DNA from 2 places in the Rahnella sp. BIGb0236 genome. Region 1 is predicted to be linked to the other one. Evidence: predicted binding sites of a transcription regulator. Region 1 holds the regulator's gene; the other holds the start of a gene.
The links. Region 1 encodes sigma-54, which starts transcription at its own class of promoters, with help from an activator protein. Its sites were predicted from a motif close to GTTGGCACANNTTTCGCTNT; they were not measured.
Positions count from the first base shown of each region.

Region 2: the regulator sigma-54 is predicted to act here: its motif matches at 1,407-1,426, upstream of glnA (glutamate--ammonia ligase).

Region 1 is NZ_SOAO01000010.1:34,756-42,765, reverse strand. It holds gene EDF78_RS18380 (lactonase family protein) at 1-648, shown strand, start outside; gene EDF78_RS18375 (PRD domain-containing protein) at 661-2,580, shown strand; gene npr (PTS phosphocarrier protein NPr) at 2,667-2,939, opposite strand; gene rapZ (RNase adapter RapZ) at 2,936-3,787, opposite strand; gene ptsN (PTS IIA-like nitrogen regulatory protein PtsN) at 3,854-4,336, opposite strand; gene hpf (ribosome hibernation promoting factor) at 4,435-4,722, opposite strand; gene rpoN (RNA polymerase factor sigma-54) at 4,746-6,179, opposite strand; gene lptB (LPS export ABC transporter ATP-binding protein) at 6,281-7,006, opposite strand; gene lptA (lipopolysaccharide ABC transporter substrate-binding protein LptA) at 7,013-7,570, opposite strand; gene lptC (LPS export ABC transporter periplasmic protein LptC) at 7,548-8,010, opposite strand, start outside.
Region 2 is NZ_SOAO01000015.1:9,652-17,661, reverse strand. It holds gene typA (ribosome-dependent GTPase TypA) at 1-1,135, opposite strand, end outside; gene glnA (glutamate--ammonia ligase) at 1,593-3,002, shown strand; gene glnL (nitrogen regulation protein NR(II)) at 3,270-4,319, shown strand; gene glnG (nitrogen regulation protein NR(I)) at 4,327-5,739, shown strand; gene hemN (oxygen-independent coproporphyrinogen III oxidase) at 5,807-7,180, opposite strand; gene yihI (Der GTPase-activating protein YihI) at 7,368-7,919, opposite strand.

The DNA of each region.
Region 1 (8,010 bases):
ATCAGCGACCATAACGGGCCGCACGCTCACATGATCGCCACCGATCCTTCCGGTAAATTCGTGTTCTCCACGGATCTCGGTCTGGACAGGATTTATCAGTGGAAACTCAACAGCGAAACCGGCGTGCTGGAAGCCAACGATCCGCCGTTTATCAACGCGTCTTCAGAAGGTGCAGGGCCGCGCCATTTTGTGTTTCATCCGAACGGCAAAGTGGTTTTCCTGATCAACGAGGAAGCCTCGACGCTGACCAGTTATCGCCTTGATGCGGCAAAAGGCACGCTGACGCAACTGCACAGCCTTTCATCGCTGCCGGCCGGTTTCAAAGGCACTAACTTTGCCGCAGGCATTGTGCTGAGCAGGGACGGCAAACATCTGTACGTGGCGAACCGTCTGCATAACAGCATCGCGCAGATCAACGTGACCGGCGAAGGCGCAATGACCTGGCACGATGACGTCTGGACGCGCGGCGACTACCCGCGCACGCTGACATTGTCACCGGATGGCAAATATATTTACGCAATGAATCAACGAAGCGATAACATCACCCGATTCAAGGTATCTGCTGAAAACGGCAAACTGACGTTCGTCGATGGCTATGTTGCGGTCGGCAGTCCGTCGCAAATGGTGATCGCGCCGTCGCCGGAATAATATGGAAAAACAATGGTGAGATTTCCCAATCAACGGCTGGCGCAATTGTTTGATGCGCTGCAAACCGAAACGTTGCCTCAGGATGAACTGGCGAAACGTCTGTCCGTCTCGACGCGGACGGTGCGTGCAGACATCACGGCGCTGAATGAAATCATCGCAGACTATGGCGCGACGTTCGTACACAGCCGTGGCAGCGGTTATCAGCTGCGGATTGACGATCACACCTTGTTCTCCTCGTTACAGCAGCCGGTGCAGCGTAAACCGAACCCGACGCCGCGCACGGCGGCTGAGCGGGTAAAGACGTTGCTGATCCGCTTTCTGACCTCGGCCTTTTCTTTGAAGCTGGAAGATCTGGCCGATGAATGGTTTGTCAGCCGGGGAACCCTGCAAAATGATATGGCCGACGTACGCGAGCATCTGGCGCGTTATCACCTGAATATCGAAACCAAACCGCGCTATGGCATGAAGCTGTTTGGCGCGGAGCTGGCGATCCGCGCCTGTCTGACCGATCTCTTGTTCCAGCTTGATGCCGAGGAGCAGGCCAATCCGCTGCTGAAAGCGGAAAGTCTTGAACCGCAGGCGCTGGTGCCGCTGACGCGCTTTATGCATCAGTTGCTGGCGCAGTCTGCCATTCAGCTGACCGATGAAGGCGAGCAGTATTTAATTCTGTATTGCGCGGTGGCGATCAAGCGTATTACCGGCGGTTATCCGCTGACGGATTTCGATGCCGAAGACGGCGATCCGGCGGTGAAGCAGGTGTCCGTGCGTCTGGCGGCGGAACTGAAAAATCTGGTGGGTAAGGAAATCCCGGCCTCCGAAGAAGCCTATCTGCGGGTCAATATCGCGGCCCGCCGGGTGCAGCAGATTTTGCCGACGGACATTAACGCCGACGATGACGAGTCGCTGGTCGATTACATTCTCTCGTATATCAATTCGCACTATAACTATGATTTGCAGGGCGATAAGCAGCTGCGCGCCGACCTGCTGACCCATATCAAGACCATGATTACGCGGGTGAAATACCAGATTAATATCCCCAATCCGCTGCTGAACAACATCAAACAGCATTACCCGATGGCGTATGACGTCACGCTGGCGGCGGTGTCGAGCTGGGGGAAATACACGCCCTACACCCTGAGCGAAAACGAGATCGGTTTTCTGGTGCTGCATATCGGCGTCGGACTGGAGCGGCATTACAACATCGGCTATCAGCGGCATCCGCAGGTGATGCTGGTGTGCGATACCGGTAATTCGACCATCCGCATGATCCAGGCGCAGATTAACCGTAAGTATCCGCAACTGGTGATGAAGCAGATTGTGACGCTGCGCGATTACGAGCAACTGGAACATATCGACGAAGATTTTATTATTTCTAACGCCCGCATCAGCGAGAAGAACAAGCCGGTAGTGGTGTTGTCGCCTTTCCCGACGGAATACCAGATGGAACAGCTCGGCAAGCTGGTGCTGGTCGACCGCACGCGGCCTTATATGCTGGAAAAATTCTTCGACGAAAAACACTTTATGATCGTCAACCAGCCGATGACGCAGGCAGAGTTGTTCCGCCATGTGTGCTCACAGCTGGAAGAAGAAGGCTACGTCGATCAGGCGTTTTACCCGTCAGTGGTCGAGCGTGAAGAGATTGTCTCCACCATGCTCGGCGAAGGGATTGCGCTGCCGCACTCGCTGGGACTGCTGGCGAAGAAAACCGTGGTGATCACCTTGCTTTCGCCGCAGGGCATTGCGTGGGGAGAAGGGGAAACCGCGCACGTGATTTTCCTGCTGGCGATCAGCAAGGCCGATTATGAAGAGGCGATGGCGATTTACGATTTGTTCGTGACGTTTGTGCGGGAACGCTCAATGAGCCGTTTGCTGAGCAGTGAGAACTTTGAAAGCTTTAAGGCCATTGCTATCGACTGTTTAAGCCGTATTTAGCCTGCGTCCCTGACGCCGCAGCGGCGTTAGAGGCGTGCGTTCACCCGAATCACTGACTGATGTCAGCTCATCGGGAGTGAGGCGTATTAGTCTTCGTCAAATCCTGAATTGATCAGATTTACCACTGCCGTCAGTGCCTGTTCTTCGTCGGGGCCGGTGGCCTCGATTTCAATCTGCTGACCTTTCGGCGAATCGAGCATCAGCAGCGCAATCACGCTGCTGGCTTCTGCTTCAATGCCTGTGCCGTTGCGCAGCATCACTTCTGATTCAAAGCTCTGCACCAGTTCAAACAACTTCATCGCCGGACGGGCATGCATGCCTAACCGGTTTTTGATTTCTACCGTTTGTTTCACCGTCATTTGCGTTTTTCCAGCGTGCGATGGCGGGACTGAACATTCTTCCCACGGGAACGGAAATAGTCGGCCAGTTGTTCTGCGATATACACCGAACGGTGTTTACCGCCGGTACAGCCAATGGCGACGGTCAGATAGCTGCGGTTGTTGGTTTCCAGCATCGGCAGCCATTGTTCGAGATAGCTTCGGGTCTGGTAGATAAAGTTGTGTACTTCGGTATGACGGTCAAGGAACGCCGCCACCGGCTTATCAAGGCCGGTCATCGGACGCAGTTTCGGATCCCAGTGCGGGTTCGGCAGGAAACGCACGTCGAAGACGTAATCCGCATCAATCGGAATGCCGTGTTTGAAACCGAAGGACTCGAACACCATCGTCAGTTCGCGCTCGCGTTTCCCCAGCAGGCGGGTACGCAGCATTTCTGCCAGCTCATGCACGGACATTTCGGAGGTGTCGATGATCAGATCCGCCGACGAACGCAGCGGTTCGAGCAGATCGGCTTCTTCATCAATGGCACTTTCGAGGGATAAATTTTTGCTGGAAAGCGGGTGCAGACGACGCGTGTCGCTGTAGCGGCGGATCAGGGTATTGCGGTCAGCATCAAGGAACAACAGCTGCGGTGAGAAGCTCTCCGGCAGTTGTGACATCGCATGCTCATAAACTTCCGGTGTTTCTGGCATGTTACGGACGTCAATGCTGACGGCCGCAGACGTATTGCGTTCAACAAGGGTCTGGGCGAGCTGCGGCAGTAACACCACCGGCAGGTTGTCCACACAGTAAAAACCCATGTCTTCGAGTGCCCTCAGGGCAACCGACTTCCCGGAACCGGAACGGCCGCTGACAATCATCAGCACCATGGTGTCACTCCCCTGGCATTCAGTGTTCAGCATTCATTTTCCCGGCACGAAAACCGGGATCAGACGCTATTCGTTTTCAGTCATTATCTGGAACAGTTCTTCGTCGCTTTGCGCTCCGCGCAGACGGCGACACACTGTTTTATCAGCCAATTTCTTAGCAACTAACGATAAGGTGTGTAAGTGGGTTTTACATTGATCTGCCGGAACCAGCAAGGCAAAAAGTAAATCTACCGGCTGATTATCGATGGCGTCAAAAGCGATCGGCTGTTCCAGCTGAATGAACACCCCGACGGCACGTAAAGTATCTTCTTCCAGCTTTCCGTGCGGGATGGCGATCCCGGCACCGATCCCGGTGCTGCCCATACGTTCACGGGTCAAAATGGCGTCGAAAATCACCTGTGGCGATAAATTTAATTGCTTAGCGGCCAGTTCGCTGATGATTTCCAGTGCGCGTTTCTTGCTGGCGCAATGAACGCCACTTTTGGTGCATTCGGCATTGAGCACCGACGTTAATTGCATTGCAGTATCGTTAATCATGTCATCTTTCACTTTTGCGCTGTTTCACCCTTAAAGCTATATCGGCTCGTTTCCCGAAGGTCACAAGCCGATGCCCGAAGGTTTGTAGCACAGGGTTGGCTACATGAATGTCAGTGCTGTTTCAGTTTGTCTTTATGTTTATTCAGCTGGCGGGCCAGTTTATCAACCAGTCCGTCAATCGCTGCGTACATATCCTGATGTTCCGAGGTGGCATGTAATTCGCCTCCATTCACATGCAAAGTCGCTTCCGCAACTTTTTGCACCTTTTCCACGCTCAACACCACATACACCTGATTAATCCTGTCGAAATACTGCTCGAGCTTGGCCAGCTTCGACGTGATGAATTCTCTCAGGGGATCCGTGATCTCAATGTGATGTCCGGTAATGTTGAGCTGCATAATGTCTTCCTTCTCTGTTGAGGTCAAACTAACTGTTTACGTTGGTTTGAGGGCGGGATGGACAAAGACTCTCGGTATTTGGCGACGGTCCGTCGTGCGACCATGATCCCCTGATCGGAAAGCAGGGTCGCTAACTTACTGTCACTGAGCGGTTTTACAGGATTCTCCGCTGCGATTAATTTCTTCACCAGCGCCCGGATGGCGGTTGACGATGCCTCGCCGCCGCTGTCTGTACTGACATGGCTGGAGAAGAAATACTTCAGTTCGAAAATGCCACGCGGGCTGTGCAGGAACTTCTGCGTCGTCACACGTGAAATTGTCGATTCGTGCATTTCTACGGCACTGGCGATATCGGCCAGCACCATAGGTTTCATAAATTCTTCACCCAGTTCAAAGAACGCCTGCTGCTGCTCAACGATGCAGCGCGTCACTTTTAACAGCGTGTCGTTACGGCTTTCCAGACTTTTGATTAACCACTTGGCTTCCTGCAGATTGCTGCGGATAAACTGGCCGTCGCTGTCGCTGCGTGCGGAATTGCCCATCGCGGCGTACTGCTGATTTATCTTCAGTCGCGGAATGCTGTCGGAATTCAGTTCGACCGTCCAGACACCTGACACTTTACGCACCAGCACATCCGGGATCACGTATTCGGATTCACCGGTATTGATCGACTGGCCCGGACGCGGATCAAGAGACTGGATCAGGAGCATCGCTCCTTTCAGTGTATCTTCTTTTAACCGGGTTGATCGCATAAGTGCACGGAAATCATGGTTCGCCAGCAAATCGAGATGTTCGCTGATGATCAGACGGGCTTCGGTGATAAACGGGGTGTCAGTAACATATTGAGAAAGCTGGATCAGCAGACAGTCGCGCAGATCACGCGCCGCCACGCCCACCGGGTCAAAGCGTTGAACGCGCTTAAGCACGGCTTCAACTTCGTCCATGGTGATGTTTTCGTCACCCACGCTTTCAAGAATATCTTCAAGGGAAACGGTGAGGTAACCGGTGTCATCCACCGCATCGACGATGGAGGTGGCAATCGCGGCATCGGTATCGGAAAACGGCGTCAGTTCCACCTGCCACATCAGGTAATCCTGCAGGGTCTGGGTGGTTTCGCCCTGGTAAATCGGCAATTCGTCATCGCTGTAATCATTGCCGGTACCGGACGGCGTGCCTGCGGTGTAAATCTCATCCCAGGTCGCATCCAGCGGCAGCTCTTCGGGCATGTCTTTTTGCTCGAGGGCTTCGCGGGTATCTAATCCTTCGTTGTCGGTGGTTTCCACCGCATCGATTTCATCATGAAGGTCGGTTTGTTCCAGCAGAGGGTTGCTCTCCAGCGCGAGTTGGATCTCCTGCTGGAGCTCGAGCGTGGACAATTGCAACAGGCGGATGGCCTGTTGTAACTGAGGAGTCATTGCCAGTTGTTGGCTGAGTCTGAGTTGCAAACCTTGCTTCATATCTTGGCTTAATTCCGTTGATGAGTGAGAACGGCAACACTTCTGTCAGAGACGGCCTGTTTCAGTTTAAGTTGAAACAGGCACGGTTCCGGCGGCACAGATCACAGACGGAATTCTTCACCAAGATAAACACGTTTAACTTGTTCATCAGCAAGAATGTCGGCTGGCGTGCCGTGGGCGATCAATTTCCCCTGACTGACGATATACGCGCGTTCACACACATCGAGTGTTTCACGCACGTTATGGTCAGTGATCAGTACGCCGAGGCCGCTGTCACGTAAATGCTCAATGATTTTTTTGATGTCGATAACTGAAATCGGGTCAACCCCGGCGAACGGTTCATCCAGCAGGATGAATTTCGGGTTCGCTGCCAGCGCACGGGCAATTTCTACACGACGGCGTTCACCCCCGGACAGTGACTGACCGAGGTTATCGCGCAAATGAGAAATATGGAACTCTTCCATCAGTTCATTGGCGCGATCGTTACGCTGTTCTTTGTTCAGATCATCACGGATCTGCAACACCGCCATCAGGTTATCAAACACGCTGAGACGACGGAAAATGGACGCTTCCTGCGGAAGGTAGCCGATACCGCGACGGGCGCGGGTATGCAGCGGAAGCAGGCTGATGTCTTCTTCATCGACGACAATACGCCCCGCATCGCGCTGAACGATACCCACCACCATGTAAAAGGTGGTGGTTTTACCGGCACCGTTTGGCCCTAATAATCCGACGATTTCACCTGAGTTGACCATCAGGCTGACATCTTCAACGACCTTGCGGCCTTTGTATGCCTTGGCCAGATTCTCTGCGATTAATTTTGCCATAAAATATCAGTTACTCTTTTTGGTCGGCTGGCCGCCTGCTGCAGGCGTTTTCTGTTGCAGCTGCGAAGGAACCAGTACGGTCGTCACACGGTTACCTTTATCACTAAAAGCTTCCATTTGCTGTTTTTGCACCAGATAGGTGATGCGGTCGCCTTTGACATTGCTGTCCAGCTGTTCAAGGTAAGCATTGCCGGTCAGGGTCACCAGATCGTTTTCCACTTCGTAGCGGACTTTCTGGGCGTGGCCTTTAACCGGTTTACCGTTGTCCTGCATCTGATAGAACGTCACCGGGTTGCCGTAACCTTCCACCACTTCTTTGCCGGAAACACCCTGCGGGCGGATCACGACAACTCTATCGGCTTTCACCTGGATCGTACCCTGATTCACCACCACGTTGCCGGTGAAGGTCGCGGTATTGGTGTTCACGTCCAGCGCCTGATTTTGCGAATCAATGGTGATCGGCTTCGTCGTGTCATCTTTCAATGCAAAGGCCGGAATGCTGACGGCTAACAATGAGCTGACGATCAGGAGATCACGGAATTTATTTTTTGCTTTGAATTTCATAAGAGGTCGTTACCTTTTCGATCAGCTCTGCTGTTTTATCACGCAGATTACCACGCATTTTCATGCCATTAGATGTAAAACCTGTGCCATAAAGCGTTACTTCATCGTCTGAGGCAACGTCCTGTGTCGTCAGGTTAACCCGTGCATTGTCCGTTTTGATTCTTTGCAGCTGTGATGTTTCAGGGGTCAGGCTGTCGGCCTGCACATGCCCGTAAAGATAGAGCATCTTATCCTGAGTCAGTTTCGCTTTATCAGAACGCAATACCCAGGTGGCGACTTTGTTCTTGTCATACATGGTGGCTACCGGATTGGTAAACCATGTCACCTGATCAGCGGTGTAATATTTTACCTGATCTGACACCAGTTTATACGTCAGGCTACCCAGCGGGTCATACACCATCGTGACGGTGTGGGCGCTCTGATAGGTCGGATCCTGATCG
Region 2 (8,010 bases), on a different contig from region 1:
CGAAACCTTCGCGACGCATGTTTTCGATCAGAACCGACAGGTGAAGTTCACCACGGCCTGAAACGCGGAATGCATCAGCATCTTCAGTTTCTTCAACACGCAAGGCAACGTTGTGCACCAGTTCTTTGTTCAGACGGTCAAGGATCTGACGTGAAGTCACATACTTACCTTCTTTACCACAGAACGGAGAGGTGTTGACGTTGAAGTACATGGTTACTGTTGGTTCATCAACGCTCAGCGCTGGCAGAGCTTCAACATTCGCCGGATCACAGATAGTGTCGGAGATGTTCAGTTCGCCCAGGCCGGTGATGGCGATGATGTCGCCCGCTTCAGCAACGGCCGCTTCGATACGCTCAAGACCCATGTGGGTCAGAACTTTACCGACTTTACCGTTACGGGTTTTGCCTTCGCTGTCGATGACAGTGATCTGCTGGTTAGGCTTAACGGTACCGCGTTTGATGCGGCCGATGCCGATGACGCCAACATAGTTGTTGTAGTCCAGCTGAGAGATTTGCATCTGGAAAGGTGCATCCATCTCAACTTGTGGCGGAGATACGTGGTCAACGATCGCCTGATACAGCGGGGTCATGTCTTCGGCCATATCGTTATGGTCGTTACCCGCGATACCCATCAATGCTGATGCATAGATGATTGGGAAATCGAGTTGTTCGTCGGTTGCGTCCAGGTTAACGAACAGGTCGAAGACCTGATCAACAACCCAGTCAGGACGCGCGCCAGGGCGGTCAACCTTGTTGATTACCACGATCGGTTTCAGACCATTAGCGAAGGCTTTTTTGGTCACGAAACGGGTTTGCGGCATTGGGCCATCCATTGCATCCACAACCAGCAGCACCGAGTCGACCATTGACATCACACGCTCTACCTCACCGCCGAAGTCGGCGTGTCCTGGGGTATCCACGATGTTGATGCGGTAGTCTTTCCAATTAATGGCGGTGTTTTTTGCGAGGATGGTAATCCCACGCTCTTTCTCCAAATCGTTGGAGTCCATTACGCGTTCAGTGGCTTCTACACGCTCTCCGAAAGTACCGGATTGTTGCAGCAGCTTGTCGACCAGGGTGGTTTTACCATGGTCAACGTGGGCAATAATGGCGATGTTACGCAAATTTTCGATCACAGCTTTGCCTCAGGCATTAGAAATAGCGCGCTATTGTACACGTATTAAGCGAGGTTCTAAACAAGATCACAAGGATCTTGATGAAACAACTTATGGATGGTTACTTTGTGATCCCTTTCACGGTGCAAAAAGACCACTGAACCATTATGACGCACCGTTTTGGTGCCATGCATCTCAGAGTTAGCACCATTATAGTGCAGAAATTCCGTTATGGTGCATACTTATCGAGTGCAAGAGCCCTGTAAAATGGCGTTGTTTGCATTTTCTCAAAGTTGGCACACTTTTCGCTAATAGTTTTTAGGGTAAAAAAAAGTTTTTACAGGGTGAAGCGTCTGACCAGTCAAATAATAGCGCTGTTCAGTCCACACGCCAGTTCAAGTAAAGCTGTTATTTCCAACTAAAGACCAAAAATGGTTATTCGTTCCACGACGATAATGAGAAATTCGGGAGAACTAGTATGTCCGCTGAACACGTTTTGACGATGCTGAATGAGCATGAAGTGAAATTCGTAGATTTACGTTTCACTGATACCAAAGGCAAAGAACAGCACGTCACCATTCCTGCACACCAGGTTAGCGCTGACTTCTTCGAAGAAGGCAAAATGTTTGATGGCTCTTCAATCGGTGGCTGGAAAGGCATTAACGAATCTGACATGGTATTGATGCCAGATGCGAGCACTGCTGTTCTGGACCCATTCTACGAAGAAACCACCCTGATCATTCGTTGCGACATCCTTGAGCCAACCACGCTGCAAGGTTATGACCGCGACCCACGCTCTACCGCAAAACGTGCGGAAGACTTCCTGCGTTCTTCCGGTATCGCGGACACCGTTCTGTTCGGGCCAGAGCCAGAATTCTTCCTGTTTGATGATGTGCGCTTCGGCAGCAGCATCTCCGGTTCTCACGTCGCTATCGATGATATCGAAGGCGCATGGAACTCCAGCACCAAATATGAAGGCGGCAACAAAGGCCACCGTCCTGCAGTGAAAGGCGGTTACTTCCCGGTTCCTCCGGTCGACTCCTCCCAGGATCTGCGTTCTACCATGTGTCTGACCATGGAAGAAATGGGTCTGGTTGTTGAAGCTCACCACCACGAAGTGGCAACTGCAGGTCAGAACGAAGTGGCAACCCGCTTCAACACCCTGACCAAGAAAGCCGACGAAATCCAAATCTACAAATACGTGGTTCACAACGTGGCTCACGCATTTGGCAAAACCGCAACCTTCATGCCAAAACCAATGTTTGGCGATAACGGTTCCGGTATGCACTGCCACATGTCTCTGTCCAAGAACGGTAACAACCTGTTCGCTGGCGACAAATACGGCGGCCTGTCTGAAATGGCACTGTTCTACATCGGCGGTATCATCAAACACGCTAAAGCAATCAACGCCTACGCTAACCCAACCACCAACTCTTACAAGCGTCTGGTCCCGGGCTACGAAGCGCCAGTGATGCTGGCTTACTCCGCGCGTAACCGTTCTGCATCCATCCGTATTCCACACGTATCAACGCCAAAAGCGATGCGTATCGAAGCACGTTTCCCTGATCCAGCGGCTAACCCATACCTGGCGTTTGCTGCACTGATGATGGCTGGCCTCGACGGTATCATCAACAAGATCCACCCTGGCGATGCGATGGACAAAAACCTGTATGACCTGCCGCCGGAAGAAGAAGCAGAAATTCCAAAAGTTGCAGGTTCACTGGAAGAAGCACTGAACGCACTGAACGAAGACCGCGAGTTCCTGACCCGTGGTGGCGTGTTCACTGACGACGCTATCGATGCTTACATCGGTCTGCGTAAAGAAGAAATGGACCGCGTGCGTATGACTCCGCATCCGGTTGAGTTCGAACTGTACTATAGCGTCTAAAAAAACAGCGTTTGATTTTTAATTGAACCTGAACTCAGCGCCGGTTTTCCGACCGGCGCTGAGAGAAATACCCGACTGGAGGACGGCGTTAACAACTCCTTCAGCGTCAAAATTAAGTATGACGATTTATATTTGTTGCCGTGGAAACTTTCAGCCCATCTCCGGATGGGCTTTTTTCTCCACACTCTTTCCTGCTTAACCCCTCAGGCCCGTGATTTCCCCGGGTAGCGAGATAAAATGCACCAATCAGGTGCGGGAGACTGCGGTATGGCAACTGGCAAACTGCCCGATGCTGGGCAGATCCTGAATTCCTTAATCAACAGCGTTCTGCTGTTGGACGACGAACTGGCGGTGCATTACGCCAATCCGGCGGCTCAGCAGTTACTGGCGCAAAGTTCCCGAAAGCTTTTTGGCACCCCTTTGCCAGAACTGGTGGGATATTTTTCGCTGAACATCGAGTTAATGCGTGAAAGTCTGACAGCCGGACAGGGCTTTACAGACAGTGAAGTGACGCTGGTGGTTGACGGTCGTGCGCATGTGTTGTCGCTGACCGCGCAGATGCTGCCGGAAGGTTTCATTCTGGTGGAACTGGCGCCGATGGATAATCAGCGTCGCCTGAGTCAGGAACAATTGCAGCATGCTCAACAGGTTGCTGCGCGTGATTTGATCCGCGGTCTGGCGCACGAGATAAAGAATCCGCTCGGCGGATTACGCGGTGCCGCGCAATTGTTATCCAGAGCGCTGCCTGATCCAGCCTTGCTGGAATACACCAAAGTCATTATCGAGCAGGCTGACCGTCTGCGTAATCTGGTGGACAGATTGCTTGGGCCGCAACGTCCGAGCCAGCATGTGACACAAAGTATCCATCAGGTGGCGGAACGGGTTTGCCAGCTGGTATCGATGGAGAAGCCGGATAATGTTCAGCTGGTGCGGGACTATGACCCGAGCCTGCCGGAACTGGCACACGATCCCGATCAGATAGAACAGATTTTGTTAAATATTACCCGCAACGCCTTACAGGCGCTGGGGGAGGAAGGCGGCACAATTACATTACGCACACGTACCGCTTTCCAGATCACGTTACATGGCGTGCGTTATCGCCTGGTGGCCCGTATCGATATTGAAGATGACGGCCCCGGCGTTCCGGCGCATTTGCAGGACACCCTTTTTTACCCCATGGTCAGTGGCCGCGAAGGGGGCACCGGTTTGGGCCTGTCTATCGCGCGCAGTTTGATTGATCAGCATTCGGGTAAAGTTGAATTTAACAGTTGGCCAGGACATACCGAATTCTCGGTTTTCCTGCCTATTCGCCAGTGAGGTTCTTATGCAACGAGGGATAGTCTGGATCGTCGATGACGATAGCTCCATCCGCTGGGTACTTGAACGTGCGCTCACTGGAGCCGGTTTAACCTGCACCACGTTTGACAGCGGCAATGAAGTGCTTGATGCCATTGCGACTCAAACCCCTGACGTGTTGTTATCGGATATCCGTATGCCCGGGATGGACGGTTTAGCCCTGTTAAAGCAGATTAAACAACGTCACCCGATGCTTCCGGTCATCATAATGACAGCGCATTCCGATCTGGATGCCGCAGTCAGCGCCTATCAGCAAGGTGCCTTTGATTATCTGCCAAAACCGTTCGACATTGACGAAGCCGTGGCACTGGTTGAACGCGCCATCAGTCATTATCAGGAACAACAGCAACCGGCACGCAGCCAGCCGGCAAGTGGCCCGACTGCCGACATTATCGGCGAAGCGCCAGCCATGCAGGACGTGTTCCGCATCATCGGCCGTTTGTCCCGCTCTTCCATCAGCGTGCTGATTAACGGGGAATCCGGTACAGGTAAAGAACTGGTCGCGCATGCTTTACACCGTCACAGCCCGCGCGCCAAAGCGCCCTTTATCGCGCTGAACATGGCGGCAATCCCGAAAGACCTGATCGAATCCGAATTATTCGGCCACGAGAAAGGGGCATTTACCGGTGCCAATACCATTCGTCAGGGGCGTTTTGAGCAGGCCGATAACGGCACGCTGTTCCTCGATGAAATCGGTGATATGCCACTCGACGTGCAAACCCGTCTGCTGCGCGTGCTGGCAGATGGTCAGTTCTACCGTGTGGGCGGTTATGCGCCGGTGAAAGTGGATGTGCGAATCATCGCCGCGACGCACCAGAATCTGGAACTGCGGGTACAGGAAGGCAAATTCCGTGAGGATTTATTCCATCGCCTGAACGTTATCCGCGTCCATCTGCCACCGCTGCGCGAACGCCGTGAAGACATTCCGCGTCTGGCGCGTTACTTCCTGCAAGTGGCAGCCAAAGAACTGGGAGTGGAAGCGAAAAACCTGCATCCGGAAACGGAAACCGCACTGACGCGTCTGCCGTGGCAAGGCAACGTGCGCCAGCTGGAAAATACCTGTCGCTGGCTCACCGTGATGGCAGCGGGTCAGGAAGTGCTGATTCAGGATCTGCCCAGCGAACTGTTTGAGACGTCAGCCCCGGAAACCGGCGGTCAGAGTCTGCCGGACAGCTGGGCAACGCTGCTGGCACAATGGGCAGACCGCGCCCTGCGTTCCGGTCATCAAAACCTGCTGTCAGAAGCACAACCTGAAATGGAGCGTACGTTACTGACCACGGCGCTGCGCCACACTCAGGGACATAAACAGGAAGCCGCACGGTTGCTGGGCTGGGGACGCAATACCCTGACCCGTAAGCTGAAAGAACTGGGCATGGAATAATCCTTCTGTGTACCAGACAGCAAAACAGCCGCTTATGCGGCTGTTTTGCTTTGCTCAGCGAAGAAAATCAGATCACGCGGGAGAACTGCTGCTGACGCACCTGACGGCGCAGATAAATATCAAAACACATACAGATATTGCGGATCAGCAAACGTCCGCGCGGCGTCACCTGAATATGCGTGTCGCTCACCTCAACCAGCCCGTCTTCTGCCAGCGGCTTCAGCAGCGCCAGATCGTCGGCAAAATAGTCGGTAAACTGAAGGCCGTAACGCTGTTCGATATCAGCGAAATTCAGTTCAAAATGGCAGATCAGCGATTTGATCACGTCGCGGCGCAGGCAGTCATCATCGGTCATTTCCAGACCGCGCCATAACGCATTCCCCTGCTCTTCCACTCTGGCGTAATACGTTTTGAGATCTTTTTCGTTCTGCGCGTAGGTATCGCCGAGCATGCTGATCGCCGAAACGCCCATCCCCAGCAAATCGCTGTCGCCCTGAGTGGTATAGCCCTGGAAATTGCGGTGCAGTTTGCCTTCTCGCTGGGCAACCGCCAGTTCATCATCAGGACGGGCAAAGTGATCCATGCCGATAAAACGGTAACCGGAGGCGGTGAGCGAGGCGATGGTTTCCTGCAGAATTTTCAGTTTCTCTTCTGCGCCAGGTAAATCGGCATCTTTGATTTTACGCTGAGCAGCAAACAATTTTGGCATATGCGCATAGTTGAATACGCTCAGCCGGTCGGGATTAAGCTCAGCCACGCGTTGCAGCGTGTAGGCAAAACTCTCCGCCGTTTGTTTCGGCAGCCCGTAGATCAGGTCGATATTGGTCGAATTGAAACCCAGCGCGCGGGCGCGTTCAATCAGGGCAAAGATGAAGTCTTCATCCTGCTCGCGGTTCACCAGACGCTGCACTTCTTTATTGAAATCCTGAACGCCCATGCTCAGGCGATTAAAACCTTCGCTGCGCAGGTGATCGAGCACATCCAGCTCGATTTCACGAGGATCCACTTCCAGTGACATTTCTGCATCGGGCAGGATATCAAAGTGTGCCCGCAGAAGGCCCATCAGACGGCTTATCTGCGCTTTATTGAGGTAAGTCGGTGTACCACCGCCCCAGTGCAGCTGACTGACCTGACGGCCTTTAAAGAGCGGTGCACGGTGGCTGATCTCTTTTTCAAGCACGTTAAGATATTCTTCGGCTTTATGCTGCTGGCGTGTGACCAGTTTATTGCAGCCGCAGAAGTAGCAGAGTTTATGGCAGAAAGGAATGTGCACATACAATGAGAGCGTACGCGCCGGATAACGGGCGGCCGCATTTTCGAAAGCGATGTTGTCGTAGCTTTCACTGAACTCAAGTGCTGTGGGATAGGATGTGTATCGCGGGCCCGAATAATTGTACTTCTGGATCAGCGCTAAATCCCAGACGGTGGTCTGTTCTGACATAGGTGACTTACTCCTTCCGGCGTCGGATGCTGCCGGGTCGCCTTACAGGCAGGCTTGGGGCCTGCCGTGCAAAGGTCGCTCTGCGCAAACGTGCTTTGGTTTTCGATAACCGGCGTAGTTTACCGAATAACCAAAGCAGATAACATGCAAAGAGTAAGGCTATTGCCGGGATAACCCAGCGCATGGCTTAGAAACCTTCTTTCGGGTTCCCGCGCTTGAGCAACTGCATCATGTCTTCGTTCTTCACTTCTTCTTCTTCATCTTCGTCGTCGCCGAGTTCAATGCCGAGGATTTCCATCAGAACGTCGATGCGATCCAGAGTCTGGTCAACATAAGCCTGATCTTCTGCGCTTAACGCTTTGCCATCGTCGATGAGATCCAGCAAGGAATCCAGACGCTCATCGTTCTCAAGTAACGTCAGTTCTTCTTCCGGCGTCATCTTCGGTTTTGGATCTTGCTTCGGCTGTGCGGCTTTCTTCGCTTTCGCTGCATTGTTCGTGACGGTCTCAACGATCAATGGCACGGCTTTTTTACTGCCGATACGCGGATCGGCTTTTTTCGCGCCTGCGCCGTTCTGGTTCTGAGCCGCATCCGGGTTCGCGCGGGAGCCTGCTTTATGGCCACGGCGCTTGTTATCACGCTTGCGTTCGCGCGCTTCGATATCAAGCTCTACACGACTTTTCTTCTTCGTTTTCGCTGTCGCGGTATTGGCGCGCGGTGCTTTCGCTGGCTGTTTCATGGCATCTGCTCTTAGGTGTGTACATTTAGTATAGATTTGCGGCGGAATCTAGCAGAAAGCGGGCAAAGAAAAAAGGCAGCAAGGTAACCTT